2 regions of the Streptomyces sp. 1331.2 genome follow, and region 2 is predicted to be linked to the other one. Evidence: riboswitches for the same ligand, from Rfam matches in the RefSeq annotation. Region 2 holds a riboswitch; the other holds the start of a gene.
The links. Region 2 has a riboswitch for cyclic di-AMP ahead of CRP52_RS23765 (C40 family peptidase). Riboswitches for the same ligand answer to the same signal wherever they lie in the genome.
Positions count from the first base shown of each region.

Region 1: another riboswitch for cyclic di-AMP. It lies ahead of CRP52_RS03760 (M23 family metallopeptidase); the one in region 2 lies ahead of CRP52_RS23765 (C40 family peptidase).

Region 1 is NZ_OBMJ01000001.1:866,059-873,115, reverse strand. Features, by position in the region: gene CRP52_RS03785 (HipA family kinase) at 1-466, shown strand, start outside; gene CRP52_RS03780 (DUF3037 domain-containing protein) at 463-879, shown strand; gene CRP52_RS03775 (MarR family winged helix-turn-helix transcriptional regulator) at 1,029-1,484, shown strand; gene purB (adenylosuccinate lyase) at 1,557-2,987, shown strand; gene CRP52_RS03765 (MFS transporter) at 2,995-4,533, opposite strand; cyclic di-AMP (ydaO/yuaA leader) riboswitch at 4,846-5,026, shown strand; gene CRP52_RS03760 (M23 family metallopeptidase) at 5,029-6,003, shown strand; gene CRP52_RS03755 (DUF2470 domain-containing protein) at 6,253-6,972, opposite strand.
Region 2 is NZ_OBMJ01000001.1:5,522,865-5,529,921, reverse strand. Features, by position in the region: gene CRP52_RS23780 (glycosyltransferase 87 family protein) at 1-1,203, shown strand, start outside; gene CRP52_RS37725 (hypothetical protein) at 1,220-2,242, opposite strand; gene CRP52_RS23770 (C40 family peptidase) at 2,434-3,480, opposite strand; gene CRP52_RS23765 (C40 family peptidase) at 3,704-4,825, opposite strand; cyclic di-AMP (ydaO/yuaA leader) riboswitch at 4,836-4,989, opposite strand; gene CRP52_RS23760 (C40 family peptidase) at 5,328-6,365, opposite strand; gene CRP52_RS23755 (NYN domain-containing protein) at 6,565-7,057, opposite strand, start outside.

The DNA of each region.
Region 1 (7,057 bases), 4.7 Mb from region 2:
CATGGCCTTCGTCAGCGGTGCGCTCAACTTCGACCCGCTCTGCTTCGAGGTGGATCCCGAACTCGCGGGCCGGGTGCTCTGGTTCGACGCGCTGATCGGCAACGTGGACCGGTCCTGGCGCAACCCCAACCTGCTGGTGGCCACCGGCGGGCTGCGGCTGATCGACCACGGGGCGAGCCTGATCTTCCACCACAACTGGTCGGGTGCCGCGGCCTGGACCCGCCGACCGTACGACGCCTCCGACCACGCCCTGTTGCTCGCCCGGCCGGATCTGGCGGCGGCGGACAAGGCGTTGGCGCCGGTCGCGGAGGTGGCGATCGAGGACGCGGTGGCGCAGATCCCCGAGGTCTGGCTGATGGACGAGTTCGGCTTCGACTCGCCCGACGAGGTGCGCGCCGCGTACCGTGCCCAGCTGACCGAGCGACTGGCCGGTCCGCGTGACTGGCTGCCGGAGGTGCCCGCATGACCGAGTCGTCGACGCCCGCGCTGCCGGCCACCGTCGAGCTGCACGACTACGAGTACGCCGTGATCCGTGCGGTGCCGAGGGTCGAGCGCGGGGAGTGCGTCAACGTGGGGGTGCTGCTGTACTGCCGGCAGAGTTCGCACCTGGCGGCGCGCACCCACCTGGACCAGGCCCGGCTGTTGGCGCTGGACCCGGTGGCGGACGTGCACGGGGTGCGGCGGGCGCTGCACGGGATCGAGGCGGTCTGCCAGGGCGGCCCGCAGGCCGGGCCGGCGGCCGGGGACAGCCCCGGGCAGCGGTTCCGCTGGCTGACCGCGCCGCGCAGCGCGATCGTCCAGCCGGGGCCGGTGCACACCGGGTTGACCGCGGACCCGGAGGCGGAGCTGCGGCGGCTGTTCGACCAGCTGGTGCTCTGACCGCGGCTGCAGCTGCGGCCGGGGCCGCGCGCGGGTGCGGTGCGCGGGGGCGTCGGCCGGGAGAGGTGGGCGGGTGTGTGAGGCGGCTCGCCGACGGTTGCCCCGGTCAAAGCTTGAGTTGCTGAAGCACCTGGTCGTACTCTGACCCCATGGGTTCGACAGCGACGACGACCGTACCGACCAACGCCGAGCTGATGGAGGCCTTGGCCGCCGTCGGCGCCGCGTACTTCCAGGACTTCGCGGCGGCCGCGGCCCGGCACGGGCTCTCCTCCTCGCAGGCCAAGGCGCTGGGCGCGGTGCAGGAGCCGGTGCCGATGCGTGCGCTGGCCGGGCGGCTGGGCTGCGACGCGTCGAACGTCACCGGGATCGTGGACCGGCTGGAGTCGCTGGGCCTGGCCAACCGGGCGGCGGCGGCCGGTGACCGCCGGGTGAAGATCGTGGTGATCACGACCGAGGGCCGGGAGATCCTGAACCGCATCCGGAGCGAGATGGCCCGCACCCACCAGGCCTTCGAGGCGATGACCGACGAGCAGCGGATCGCCCTGCACTCGATCTGCGGGCAGGTGCTGCCCGTCCTGGCCGGCCGTACGGTTGCGCCGCAGTAGCGCCAAGGCTCTACGGGCGTAGCGCGTTGGCGGCTGCAGGGGGCGTGACCTCGGCTGTTAGGCTTGCGAAGCGTGAGCGCGAAGCCCCAGATCCCCAATGTCCTGGCCTCCCGGTACGCCTCGGCGACCCTGGCCCAGCTCTGGTCCCCCGAGCACAAGGTGGTCCTTGAGCGCCACCTGTGGCTCGCCGTCCTGAAGGCGCAGCAGGACCTCGGCGTCGAGGTCCCGGCGACCGCCGTCGCCGACTACGAGCAGGTGATCGACCAGGTCGACCTCGGCTCGATCGCCGCCCGTGAGCGGGTCACCCGCCACGACGTGAAGGCCCGGATCGAGGAGTTCAGCGACCTCGCCGGCCACGAGCAGATCCACAAGGGGATGACCTCCCGGGACCTGACCGAGAACGTCGAGCAGCTGCAGATCCGCCAGTCGCTGGAGCACGTGCGCGACCGCACGGTGGCCGTCCTGGTGCGCCTGGCCAAGCTGTCCGCCCAGCACTCCGAGCTGGTAATGGCCGGCCGCTCGCACAACGTGGCCGCGCAGGCCACCACCCTGGGCAAGCGCTTCGCGTCGATCACCGACGAGCTGCTGGTCGCCTTCCGCCGCCTGGAGGAGCTGATCGCCCGCTACCCGCTGCGCGGGATCAAGGGCCCGGTCGGCACCGCCCAGGACATGCTGGACCTGCTCGGTGGTGACACCGACAAGCTCGCCGAGCTGGAGCGCCGGGTCGCCGCGCACCTCGGCTTCGACCATGTGCTGACCAGCGTCGGCCAGGTCTACCCGCGCTCGCTGGACTTCGAGGTGCTCACCGCCCTCGTCCAGCTGGCCGCCGCGCCGTCCAGCCTGGCCAAGACCATCCGCCTGATGGCCGGCCACGAGCTGGTCACGGAGGGCTTCAAGGAGGGCCAGGTCGGCTCCTCCGCGATGCCGCACAAGATGAACACCCGCTCCTGCGAGCGCGTCAACGGCCTGGCCGTCATCCTGCGTGGCTACGCCTCGATGACCGGCGAGCTGGCCGGCGACCAGTGGAACGAGGGCGACGTCTCCTGCTCGGTGGTGCGCCGGGTCGCGCTGCCGGACGCCTTCTTCGCCTTCGACGGCCTGCTGGAGACCTTCCTGACCGTCCTCGACGAGTTCGGCGCCTTCCCCGCCGTGATCGAGGCCGAGCTGGACCGCTACCTGCCGTTCCTCGCCACCACCAAGGTGCTGATGGGCGCGGTGCGCGCGGGCGTCGGCCGGGAGACCGGGCACGAGGTCATCAAGGAGCACGCCGTCGCCTCCGCGCTGGCGATGCGCGCGGGCGCCCGGGAGAACGAGCTGCTGGACCGCCTGGCCGCGGACGAGCGGATCCCGCTGGACCGTGCCGCGCTGGACGCGCTGCTGGCCGACAGGCTCTCCTTCACCGGCGCGGCCGGCGCCCAGGTCGCCGAGGTGGTCCGCCAGGTGGAGGCCGTCGCGGCCGCCTACCCGGAGGCTGCCAAGTACGCTCCGGGCGACATCCTCTGACGGTTCGTCAGTTCTCGGACGAGGGCCCCGCTGCCGGACCGGTGGCGGGGTCCTCGTGCGACTGGACGTGGCCCGGGTCGAACGGCGGGGTGGTGGTCCCGCAGGGCCAGTCGCAGCTCGGCTCGGCCACCGGACGCTCCTCGGCGGCCAGGACGTTGCCGCGGACGGTGGTGAAGGCGATCAGCCCGCCGGCGGCCAGCAGGCCCGCGCAGATCAGCATCGCGGTGTGGAAGGCGGAGTCCACCGCCGACGGCACCCGGTAGGCGTTGCCGCTCAGCCCGGCCAGCGCCGGGAGGGCGGCCACCGCGAGCAGTCCGGCCGCGCGGGCGGCGGCGTTGTTGACCCCGCTGGCGATGCCCGCGTGCCGGACCTCGACGGCGGCCAGCACGGTGGCCGTCAGCGGTGCGACCAGCAGGGTCATCCCGCAGCCCATCACCGTGACGGCGGGCAGCACGTCCGCCCAGTAGGAGGAGCCCGGGCCGATGCGCAGTATCAGCAGCACTCCGGCGGCGCACAGCAGCGGGCCGATGGTGAGCGGGATCCGCGGGCCGATCCGCTTGCCGAGGCGCCCGGCGCGGGCCGACAGCGCCAGCATCAGCACCGTGATCGGCACCAGTGCGAAGCCCGAGACCAGCGGCGAGAACCCGGAGACGATCTGCAGCTGCACCACCAGCAGGAAGAAGACGCCGCTGAATGCCGCGTACACGCACAGGGTGACCAGGTTCACGGCGGTGAACAGCCGGGAGGAGAACAGCCCGAGGGGCAGCATCGGCTCGACCGCGCGCCGTTCGACGGCCAGGAACACGGCGCCGAGCAGTACGCCGATCGCCCCGGTGGCCCAGACCACGGGGGACAGGCCCTCCCCGGCCGCGGTCAGCGCGTAGGTGAACGCGCCGAGCGCGAGCGCGGCGAGCACCGCGCCGAGCACGTCGAAGCGGCCGGTGGCGCTCTCGTCCCGGCTCTCCGGTACGGACCGGGTGGTGACGGCGATCACGGCGGCGGCGAGCGGCAGGTTCAGCAGGAAGATCCAGCGCCAGCCGGGGCCGTCCACCAGCCAGCCGCCGAGGAAGGGGCCGACCGCGGCGGCCACCCCGCCCAGGCCGGACCAGAGGCCGACAGCCGCCGAACGGTCGTCAGGATGGAAGACCGCCTGGAGCATGGCGAGCGAGCCCGGGGTGAGCAGCGCCCCGCCGATGCCCTGGACGGCGCGCGCGGCGATCAGCACCTGGATGTTCGGTGCGGCGGCGCAGGCCGCGGAGGCGACGGCGAACCAGACCACGCCGATCAGGAAGACCCGGCGCCGCCCGTAGCGGTCGCCGAGTGCGCCGCCGAGCAGGATCAGGCCCGCCAGGGTGAGCAGATAGGCGTTCAGCGTCCATTGCAGGGACGCGAGGGAGGCGCCGAGGTCGGCGCCGATGCGGGGCAGGGCGACGTTCACGACGGTGCCGTCGAGCATCGCCATGCTGGAACCGAGCACTGTTGCCAGGAGTACCCAGCGACCCTGTGCGGTGCCCAGGCGCAGGGTGCCGGCTTCGGAGGTGGCCACGGCCCGATCCTGCGCCCCGTGGGGCGTACGTGACAAGGCTCACCGGAGGGCGTGTCCGTCGTTGACGCTCGGTGGGTGGGGGGTTGCGCAGCGTCGTGGAGTTCGGCGCAGGGTCGTGGATCAGTGGCGCGGGGTGAATGGATTGTGTACGGATCGTGCGGCGCGACGTGCGGAGGGTGACCGGGGGGTGGGGGATGGTTGCCCGTTCAAGAGATCGACATTGCTTCACCCGAACGGATGGGTTTTAGTTCAGCGACCGCCCGGCCAGCCCGGACGGATCCACCGGGTGGAACGCCGAGTCCTGCCGCTGCCCGGTGGCTCGCACTGAACTCTGTACGGCAGGAGCGGGGGACCCACAGGTAAGTCGCCGGACCGGAGTTCGCGCCTCAGGGCGCGGGCGTCCAGGGCCGGCTCGGGGTGAAGCCGCGCATGCGGCCGGGCAACTCCAGCCCGAACCCGACAGCTCACCTCGCAGGCGTCGGAGAGGAAACTTCCATGCCTGCTCAGGCTCGTCGTATCACCCTGCCCCGCGCCGCCCGCATCGGCATCGCGACCGCCGTCACCGGCGTCTCCTTCGCCCTCCCGCTCGTGACCGCGATGAACGCCCAGGCCCACACGGCCCCGGTCGCCCCGGTCACCCAGGCCGCCGCCGGCACCGAGGCCAAGCCCGCCGCCGGCACCGAGGCCAAGCCCGCCGCCCAGGCCGCCGCCGCGCACGAGAGCTACCGCGTCGTCAGCGGCGACACCCTGTCCAAGATCGCCGACGCCAAGCGCGTCGAGGGCGGCTGGCAGGCGCTGTACGAGCAGAACCGCTCGGTCGTCGGCGCCAACCCGAACCTGATCTTCCCGGGCCAGCAGCTCGCGATCGCCGGCCACGCCGCCGCGCCGTCCGCGGACGCCGCCCCGGCGAAGCCCGCCGCGCCGGCCACCCAGGCCGCCGCCAAGCCGCAGGCCCAGCTGCAGGTCACGACCGAGGTCGCCAAGCCGTCCGCCCCGGTGCAGACCCAGGTGCAGACCGCCGCTCCGGCCCCGGCCGTGACGGCCGCTCCGGTCGCCGCCACCTCCGGCTACGTCGCGCCGCTGGCCCACCCCGTCCTCGGCGAGGCCTACGGCGTGGCCGGCTCGATGTGGGCCTCCGGCCACCACACCGGCCAGGACTTCGTCGCCTCCACCGGCACCCCGCTGCGCGCCGTCGCCAACGGCGTCGTGGTCAAGGCCGGCAACGGCGGCGCCTACGGCAACGAGGTCGAGATCAAGCTCGCCGACGGCAAGTACGCCCAGTACGCGCACCTCTCGTCGATCGGCGTGTCGATCGGTCAGACCGTCACCGTCGGCCAGCAGATCGGCCTCTCCGGTGCCACCGGCAACGTGACCGGCCCGCACCTGCACTTCGAGATCCGTACCGGTCCGGAGTACGGCTCGGACATCGACCCGGTCGCCTACCTGCGCGCGCACGGCGTCGCGCTCTGACCTGTCGGGGTCTCAGGAACCACCGCTGCTGCGGAGCGAATCGATCCTCCGGGATGGTCATGTCGGGTGACCGCTCGACCGGGTGATCGCCGCACGGCGGACATGGGCGCGGGACACGCCCAAGGCCGGCCCGGCTCGCGGGACACAACCCCCTCGCGAGCCGGGCCGGCCGCTGCCGTTTTCCGGCCTTCGGTGGCTGTGGCGTTCGGTGGCGTTCGGTGGCTGTGGCGTTCGGCGGCTGGCGTTCGGTCAGCCGCGGTGGGCGGGCTGGCCGTACCGGGCGGCGGACAGCAGGTCGTGCATCCGGTGGCCGAAGTCCTCGGTGTCGCGGGCCGGTTCGGGGAAGGCCAGGCGGACGTCTCGGTGGCCGTCCGGGTGGTCCAGGCGCAGCACCAGGCCGTGGCGGTCCAGGGCGAGCGGGCGGACGTCCGGGGTACGGGCGAGCAGGGCCGGGTCGAGCAGGCGGGTGAGCACGTCGAAAGCGTCGGCGTGGTCGTCGGCGAGGTGGGTGAGCAGTGCGGCCTCGTGCCGGGCCAGCGGGTCGGCGGTGGCGCGGGCGAGGTCGGCGGCGGTGATCGCGCCGGTGCTGTACGGGGTGGCGAGGACGGCGTGGGCGACGTCCACGTGCAGGTGGACGGTGAGGCCGTCGTCGGCGAGGTGGGCCAGGTGCAGCCGGCCGGCCAGGGTGAGGCGGGCACGGACGCGGTCGCGGACGGCGACGGGGGAGACGTCGGTGACGTCGAGGACGACGGCGAGGCCTTCGCCGGCCCGGGCGGCGGCCGCGGTGAGCGGGGCGTCCAGCGGGGCGCGCAGCCGAAGGCGGGAGCCGTGGACGGAGACCGGGGTGTCCAGGTCGTGGCGCTCGCCCAGGGCGCGGACGGTGAGCGAGGAGGTCGCGCCGAGGAGGCTGTGGATCCGTTCGGCGGTGGTGGGCTCGGGTGCCTCGGTGTCGCCGGGGGGCAGGCTCATGGACGGACCTCCAGTTGGTTAGGTGAGGCTAACCTAATGTCCGTTGAGGGGTGTGGCAAGCAGGCGTCCGCGGGGTGGTGAAGGG
Region 2 (7,057 bases):
ATGATCTACCACGCCTGGTACGGCGTGCTGCAGACCGGTACCTTCCCGTTCGACGACGTGACCTGGCAGTACCCGCCGGGCGCCGCCCTGGTGATCCTGCTGCCGGGGCTGCTGCCCTGGTCGTACCTGGTCTCGTTCTGGGTGATCTGCGGGATCGCCGACGCCGCCGCGCTCGCGCTGCTGGTCCGCACGGGGCTGCGCCGGGGCCGGGCCCTGACCGGCGCCTGGCTGTGGGTGGTGGCCGTCCCGCTGCTCGGCCCGATGATCTACAACCGCTTCGACATCATCGTCACCGCCGTCGCCCTGGCCGGCCTGCTCGCGCTGATCCGGCGCCCGGCGGTCGGCGGGCTGCTGCTGGGTCTGGGCGGCATCGTCAAGGTCTGGCCACTGCTCGGGCTGATCGGCACCCCGTCCGGACGCCGTACCCGCCGTTCCTGGACGCTGGCGGGGGCCACCGCCGTCTCGGTCGGGTTCCTGCTCGCGGCGGGGATGAACGGCGCCTTCGACTTCCTGGCCTTCCAGAAGGACCGCGGCATCGAGGTGGAGTCGGTCGGCGCGCTGCCGCTGCACTTCGCCCGGATCGCCGGGGGCTGGGGCGGCCGGGTCACCATGAACTACGGCTCCCCCGAGATGCTCGGGCCGTGGGTCACCGTGATCAGCAAGGTGATGATGGCCGGCACCGTGCTCGGCTTCCTCTGGCTGCTGCTGTGGCGCTTCACCTCCAAGCGCCGCAACGCGGCCACCATGTACGACGCGGCGCTGTGCGCGCTGCTGATCTTCGTGGTGACCAGCCGGGTGATCAGCCCGCAGTACCTGGTCTGGCTGGTCGGCGTCGCGGCGGTCTGCCTGACCGTGCGCGGCACCAGCCAGCGGCCGGTGGCCCTGCTGATCCTGGTCGCCTGCCCGCTGACGCTGGTCGAGTTCCCGACCATGTTCACCCAGGTCCTGGCCAGCGAGCCCGGCGCGATCACCGTGCTGGCCCTGCGCAACCTGCTGCTGGTGGCCGCCACCGTGCTGTCCTGCATCCGGCTCTGGCGCTCCACCCGCGGCGAGGCGCCGCTGCCGCCGACCGTGGTGCTGGACCGCGAGCCCGCCGCGCTGCCGGCCGGCTCCGGCTACCCGGTGCGCCCGGGCATCGCGTACGAGCAGGACCTGCTGGACGGCATCGACCACCCGGGCGCCCCGGCCGAGCAGCGGCGCTGACCGGCCCTTCGACGTCTCAGGCCTTCAGCGCCGCCACCGCGTCCAGCCAGAGCCGGGTGAACTCAGCCAAACCGACGCCCAGTTCGGCGCGCAGCAGCCGGTCCGTACGGCGGTCCCGGTCCTCGCCCTGCCCGTCGCCCGCGCCGACGGCCCGGTAGAAGCCGACCAGCCGCTGCGGCCCGTAGCGGCGGGCGATCAGCTCGCAGGCCAGCCAGGACTGTTCGTAGGCCTGGGCGATGCCGGTGGCGCCGGCGGCGAAGTCCCGGTCGGCGGGCAGTTCGGTGGGCAGCCGCCCGGCGGTGACGTCCCGGGCCAGCTCGGGGGCGATCTGCCGCGGGGTGCGGCCGGAGTCCCGGTAGGCGGTCCAGTCGGCGACGCCCTCGGAGAGCCACAGCGGGGTCCAGGCCCGGGTGTCGGCCCTGGTCGCGACGTGCGTGGCCTCGTGGGTGACGACCACCTGCCGACCGAAGTCGCTGAGCCGCCCGTACGCCTCAGGGTTGACCAGCACCCGGTCCTCCGGGGTGTGCGAGGGCGCGCCGGGGGCGGCCACGGTGACCGCCGCCATGCCCGCCCAGGCCGCCGGGTCGCCCTCCAGCAGCCGGGCGAACTGCGCCTCGGTGGCGGACAGTTCGAACAGCAGTCGGCCGGGCCAGGCATCGCCCCAGACCGCGGTGACGGCGGGTACCGCGCGGTCCCCCACCGCGGCCAGCCCGGCCGGGTCGGGGCCGTCGGCCAGGCCGAGCACCAGGCAGTGCGCGCCCGGCGCCGACCGCGTGGCGCCGAGGTCCCAGAGCGCGGGCGGCCCGCCCGTGCCCTCCTCGTGCTCGACCCGCCAGCCGTCCCCGGCCCGGACCAGCTCGATCCGGCGCGGGTACACCACCGGGTGGTCGTCGTACCCGGCGATCCGCACCGCCAGGTCGGCGGCGGCGGTCAGCCGGTCCGGCGGCCCGGCCGCGGCGAGCACCAGGTTGCGGTACGAGGCCTCGGCGACCGGCAGCCCGGTCCGGGCCGGCAGCGAGCGCGCCCGCTCCGCCAGCACCGAGGCGACCGCGCCGCGCAGGTCGCCCCGCAGGCCGGCCGCCTGCCGGGCGGGCGCCGCCGCCGGAGCCGCGGGCGGCAGCGACAGCTGGAGCAGCCCGCCGGCCGCGAGCAGCAGCGCACCGCGCCGGGACAGCGCCCGGCGCGGTATGTGGGCGGGGTCGTGGCCGGCGGGGCCGGACGGCGACGCGCTCAGAGCCGGACCACCCCCGCGACCGGCATGGCGTTGACGCTCTCGTAACGGACCCTGGCGCCCGGGTAGGGGGCGTGGACGATGACACCGCCGCCGGCGTACATGCCGACGTGGTGCATGTCCCGGTAGAAGATCACCAGGTCTCCCGGTCGCGCGTCGGAGAGGTTGACCCGCTGCCCGGCGGACGCCTGGGCCTGCGAGGTCCGCGGCAGGGTCACTCCGGCCTGCCGCCAGCTGTAGTACATCAGACCGGAACAGTCGAACGCGCGGGGCCCAGTGGCCCCGTAGACGTACGGCGCACCGATCATCCGCACCGCGGCGGCCAGCGCGGCGGCCCCGCGCTCGGAGGCGGGCGGGGTGGTGCCCAGGTCCAGCCGGTCGGTGCCCCGGGTGGCGCGCTGCTCGGCGTCCCGGGCGTCCTGGGCGGTCAACCTGGCCCGCTCGACGGCGCCCAGGCCGTTGAGCAGCTTCTGCGCCGCGGCCAGCCGCTGCTGGATCTGCTGCTTGCTGTCGGCGAGCGAGCGGCGGGTCTCGTCCAGCTCGGCGAGCTTGCCGGCCGCCTCGGTGCGGCGCTGGTCGAGCCGGCGCTGGCGGGTCACCAGCTCGTGCAGGGCCTCCTGCTGCCGCTCGGCGGCCTGGCCGAGGGTACGGGCGCGGGCGAGGTAGTCCTCCGGGTCGGGCGAGAGCATCAGCTGGGCGGTCTGGTTCATCCCGCCACCGCGGTACTCGGCCCCGGCGACGGTCGCCAGGTCGCCGCGCAGCTCGTTGAGCTGGTCCTGGGCGACGGCGATCTCGCCCTGCAGGGTCGTGGTCTCGCCCTGGAGCCTGCGCTGGGCCTCCTGCGCGGCGTTGTACTTCTCCGACGCCTGCTCGGCCTCGTCGTAGAGCTGCTCCACCTGCGCCTTGACGTCCTTGCGGTCGGCCGGGTCCGGGGTGCCGGGGGCGGCCTGGGCGCTGCCGCTGGTCGCGACACCCAGCGCGGTGGTGGCGGCCGCCGTCAGCACCAGCGCACGGGCGAGCAGTTGGGAACGGCGGTGCACGGGCATGGCGGCAGCAGCTCCAATCCTGCGGTTCGGCCCCGCCGCCGCACTGCGGGCGGCCGTCGAGCGGGAGTCCGGTGGCAGACGTTAGCGAGTCCGGGCAAGCGAGTCCAAACCCCTCCCGACCCGAATATTTGACCCGTAATCGGACATCGGCCCGAACCGCGGACAAAGCCGCAGGCCCGGCCTTCCCTGACGGAAGACCGGGCCTGGCGGCGTCGGGCGGGAGTCAGACCCGCACGATGGAGGTCAGCGGCATGTTGGTGACGGCCTCGTAGCGGACGCTGGCACCCGGCTTGGGCGCGTGCAGCACCTGGCCGTTGCCCGCGTAGATGCCGACGTGGTGGGCGTCGCTGTAGAAGATCAGCAGGTCGCCGGGCTGGGCCTGGGACAGGTCGGTGCCGATCCGGGTGCCGGCGTTGGCCTGCTCCTGCGAGGTGCGCGGCAGCGAGACGCCGACCTGGTTGAACGACCAGACCATCAGACCGGAGCAGTCGAAGGAGCCCGGGCCCACGGCGCCGTAGACGTACGGGCTGCCGATCTTCGAGGCGGCGACGGACAGTGCAGCGGCACCGCGGGAGCTGCCGGGCGCGGCCGGCTTGACGACCGGCGAGGCCGGGCTCGTGGCGATGTCGCCGCGGCTGTTGTCGCGCGAGGCGCGGTCCGCGGCCTGCTGCTGGGCCTTGGCGGCGTCGGCCTGGGCCTTGGCGTCCGCGGCGGCCTTGTCCTCGGCCGCCTTCAGCGCCGCGCGCTCCTGGTCGGTGAGGGTGTTGAGCAGGGCCTGGGCGGCGTTCAGCTTCTTCTGGACCTCGTCCTTGGAGGCCTTCAGCTGCTGGGTGGTGGACTCCAGCTCGGCGAGCTTGCCCTGGGCCTCGGTGCGGTCCTGGTCCAGCTTGCGCTGCTGCTCCTGGAGCTGCTTCAGCTGATTCCTCTGGGTGTCACCGGCCTGGTTCAGCGCACCGGCCTGGTTGAGGAAGTTGTCCGGGCTGGAGGAGAACATCAGCTGGACGGTCGGGGATATGCCGCCGTTGCGGTACTGCTCCCCGGCGATCTCGGCGAGGCCGCCCTGCAGATCGGTCACCTGGGCCTGCTGGCGGGCCACCTGGTCCTGCAGACCGGAGACCTGCTTCTCCAGCGTCTGCTGCTTCTCCTGGGCGGCGTTGTACTGCTCGGTCGCCACCTCGGCCTGCTCGTTGAGCTGGTCGACCTGCTCCTTGACCTGGTCCTTGGTCGGCTGCGGGTCGGCGTGCGCGCCGGACTGCGCGGAGAGGGCGACGGCTGCGGCGGCGACACCGGTCAGGATCGAGACCCGGGCACGGCCTGCTGGCTTGGGACGACGATGGGACGCCACGAAGGCGGACTCCTTCTTCCTGCGTCCGCCTACCGGGTGAGCTGACGGGTTCGGGCCGGAAGCATGCCCTACGACGCCTCACGGCCGTTCTACCGGCCGACCTGGCGCCGATTCACCCCGGAGGAACGTGGTTCCCCGGCTCCGCTCCGCAGCGCCCCCGACCACTGGGCTCCCCTGTCGGGCAGTCGCTTCGACCTGCCCCGCTGCCTCGCGAACTCGGCGGTAACCACCGCCGCCACCCGGGCTGGGTGATCGACAGTGCGGTGGTTCGGGGCACGACCCTAGTAACTGAACCGTGATCGGTTCAAATCCTTGTCAGAAAAAAGACGGAAGATTACCCAAGTTCTCTTGTGAAAATGACCGATGGTGATCGCTGCCGTACGCAAGGCTGATCAGGTCTCACCAGTCGGTCGCAAAACGACGGAAAGCCGCGCGCCACCCCCGACCGGAGGTGGCGCGGATCACAGGGCCGAAACCCGGGCCCCTTCGGCGTGTCGGGCCGTCAGACCCGGCGGATCGTGTTGATCGGCATCGCGTCGGCCTTCATCACCTTCACCACGTCACCGGTGTGCGGCGCGTGGACCACCATGCCGTTGCCGATGTACATCCCGACGTGGTGCATGTCGCCGCCGTAGACGACCAGGTCGCCCGGCTGCGCCGCGGCCAGCCCGGGCACGGCGGTGCCGTAGTGGCCCTGCTCCTGCGAGGTGCGCGGCAGCGAGACGCCGGCCTGCCCGTACGCCCAGACCATCAGGCCCGAGCAGTCGAAGGTGGTGGACCCGGTGGCGCCCCACACGTACGCGGAGCCCTGCTTGCTCATCGCCTTGGACACCGCGACGGCCGCGTAACCGCTGGCCGGCGGCAGGCTGCTGAGGTCGACCCGGTCGCTGCCGCGCGAGGCGCGGTCGTCCTGCGCCTGCTGCGCCTTCAGCGCCGCGCGCTCGGCGGAGCTGAGCGAGTTCAGCAGGTCCTGGGCGGCCTTCAGCTTGGTGTTGACGTCCGACTTGGCCTGGTTCAGGTCCTTGGTGGTGGAGTCCAGCGAGGCCAGCACCGCGGCCGCCTCGGCCTTCTCCTGGTCCAGCCGGCGCTGCTGCTCCAACAGCCCCTTGAGCGCCTCGGCCTGGGTGGTGCTGGCCTGCTGGACGGTGGAGGCCTTCTCCAGGTAGCCGGACGGGTCGGAGGAGAGCATCAGCTGGACGGACGGGTCGATGCCGCCGGTGCGGTACTGCTCGCCCGCCACCTCGGCCAGGCCGCCCTGCAGCTGGGTCATCTGCTCCTGGCTGCGGGCCACCTGGTCCTGCAGCTGGTCGGCCTGCTTGCGCAGCTGGTCGGCCCGCTCCTTGGCGCCGTTGTACTTCTCCGCCGCCTGCTCCTGCTCCTGCTGGAGCTGGTCGATCTGCGCCTTGACGTCCGTCGTGTTCGGCTGCGGCGCGGCGTGCGCGGCCACCTGGGCGGAGAGCGCGACCGCGGTCGCAGCCGCAGCAGTGAGCACGGAGACTCGCGCGCGGCTCGGCTGCTTGGGACGGCGGTGGGAGGCCAAGGGCCCGGCTCCTTCTTCCATCGGACTCACCCGATCGGACGAGATTCCGGAAAATAGGTTTGACGCCAGACCCTAGTGAAGATCTAACCGATTTGCCACTCCCCCAAAGGCGTGAAGTCCGTTTCCCACACTGACTTCACCGGAAGCGCACACCGTCGCGAAACCCGCACCGACCAGCCGTCATGCCGCCCGACCGAGGTCAGGGCCGGGCCAGCCGGTTCAGCAGCAGCACCGAGGCCACCGGGCGCGCGCCCGCCTTCCGCACGCCCTCCGCGACCTCCCGGTCGGTGGAGACCACCACCACCGGACGGCCCTGCGGCTCGGCCCGCACCAGACGGCGGATCAGCTCGTCCGCGGTCTCCCCGGTCCGGCTGAACCGCACCCGGACCCCGCGCGGAGGCGCCATGATCACCGGAACGTCCAGGTCCTGCCCGTCGAACACACAGGTGACCTCCGCCTGCGTGCGCTGGGCCAGCATCGCCAGCCCGCCCAGCAGCCGGATCCGCTGCTGCTCCAGCGGCAGCGTCGGATAGCCGGTCTTCGTCACGTTGTAGCCGTCCACCACCAGGTGCACCTGTGGGATCGCCAGCAGCTGGTCCAGCAGCGCCGGATCGTCCTCGGCCAGCCCGCGCCGCGCCACGTCGTGCGGCGAGGCCGCACCCGGCACCACCGCCTCCACCAGGTCCGCCGGG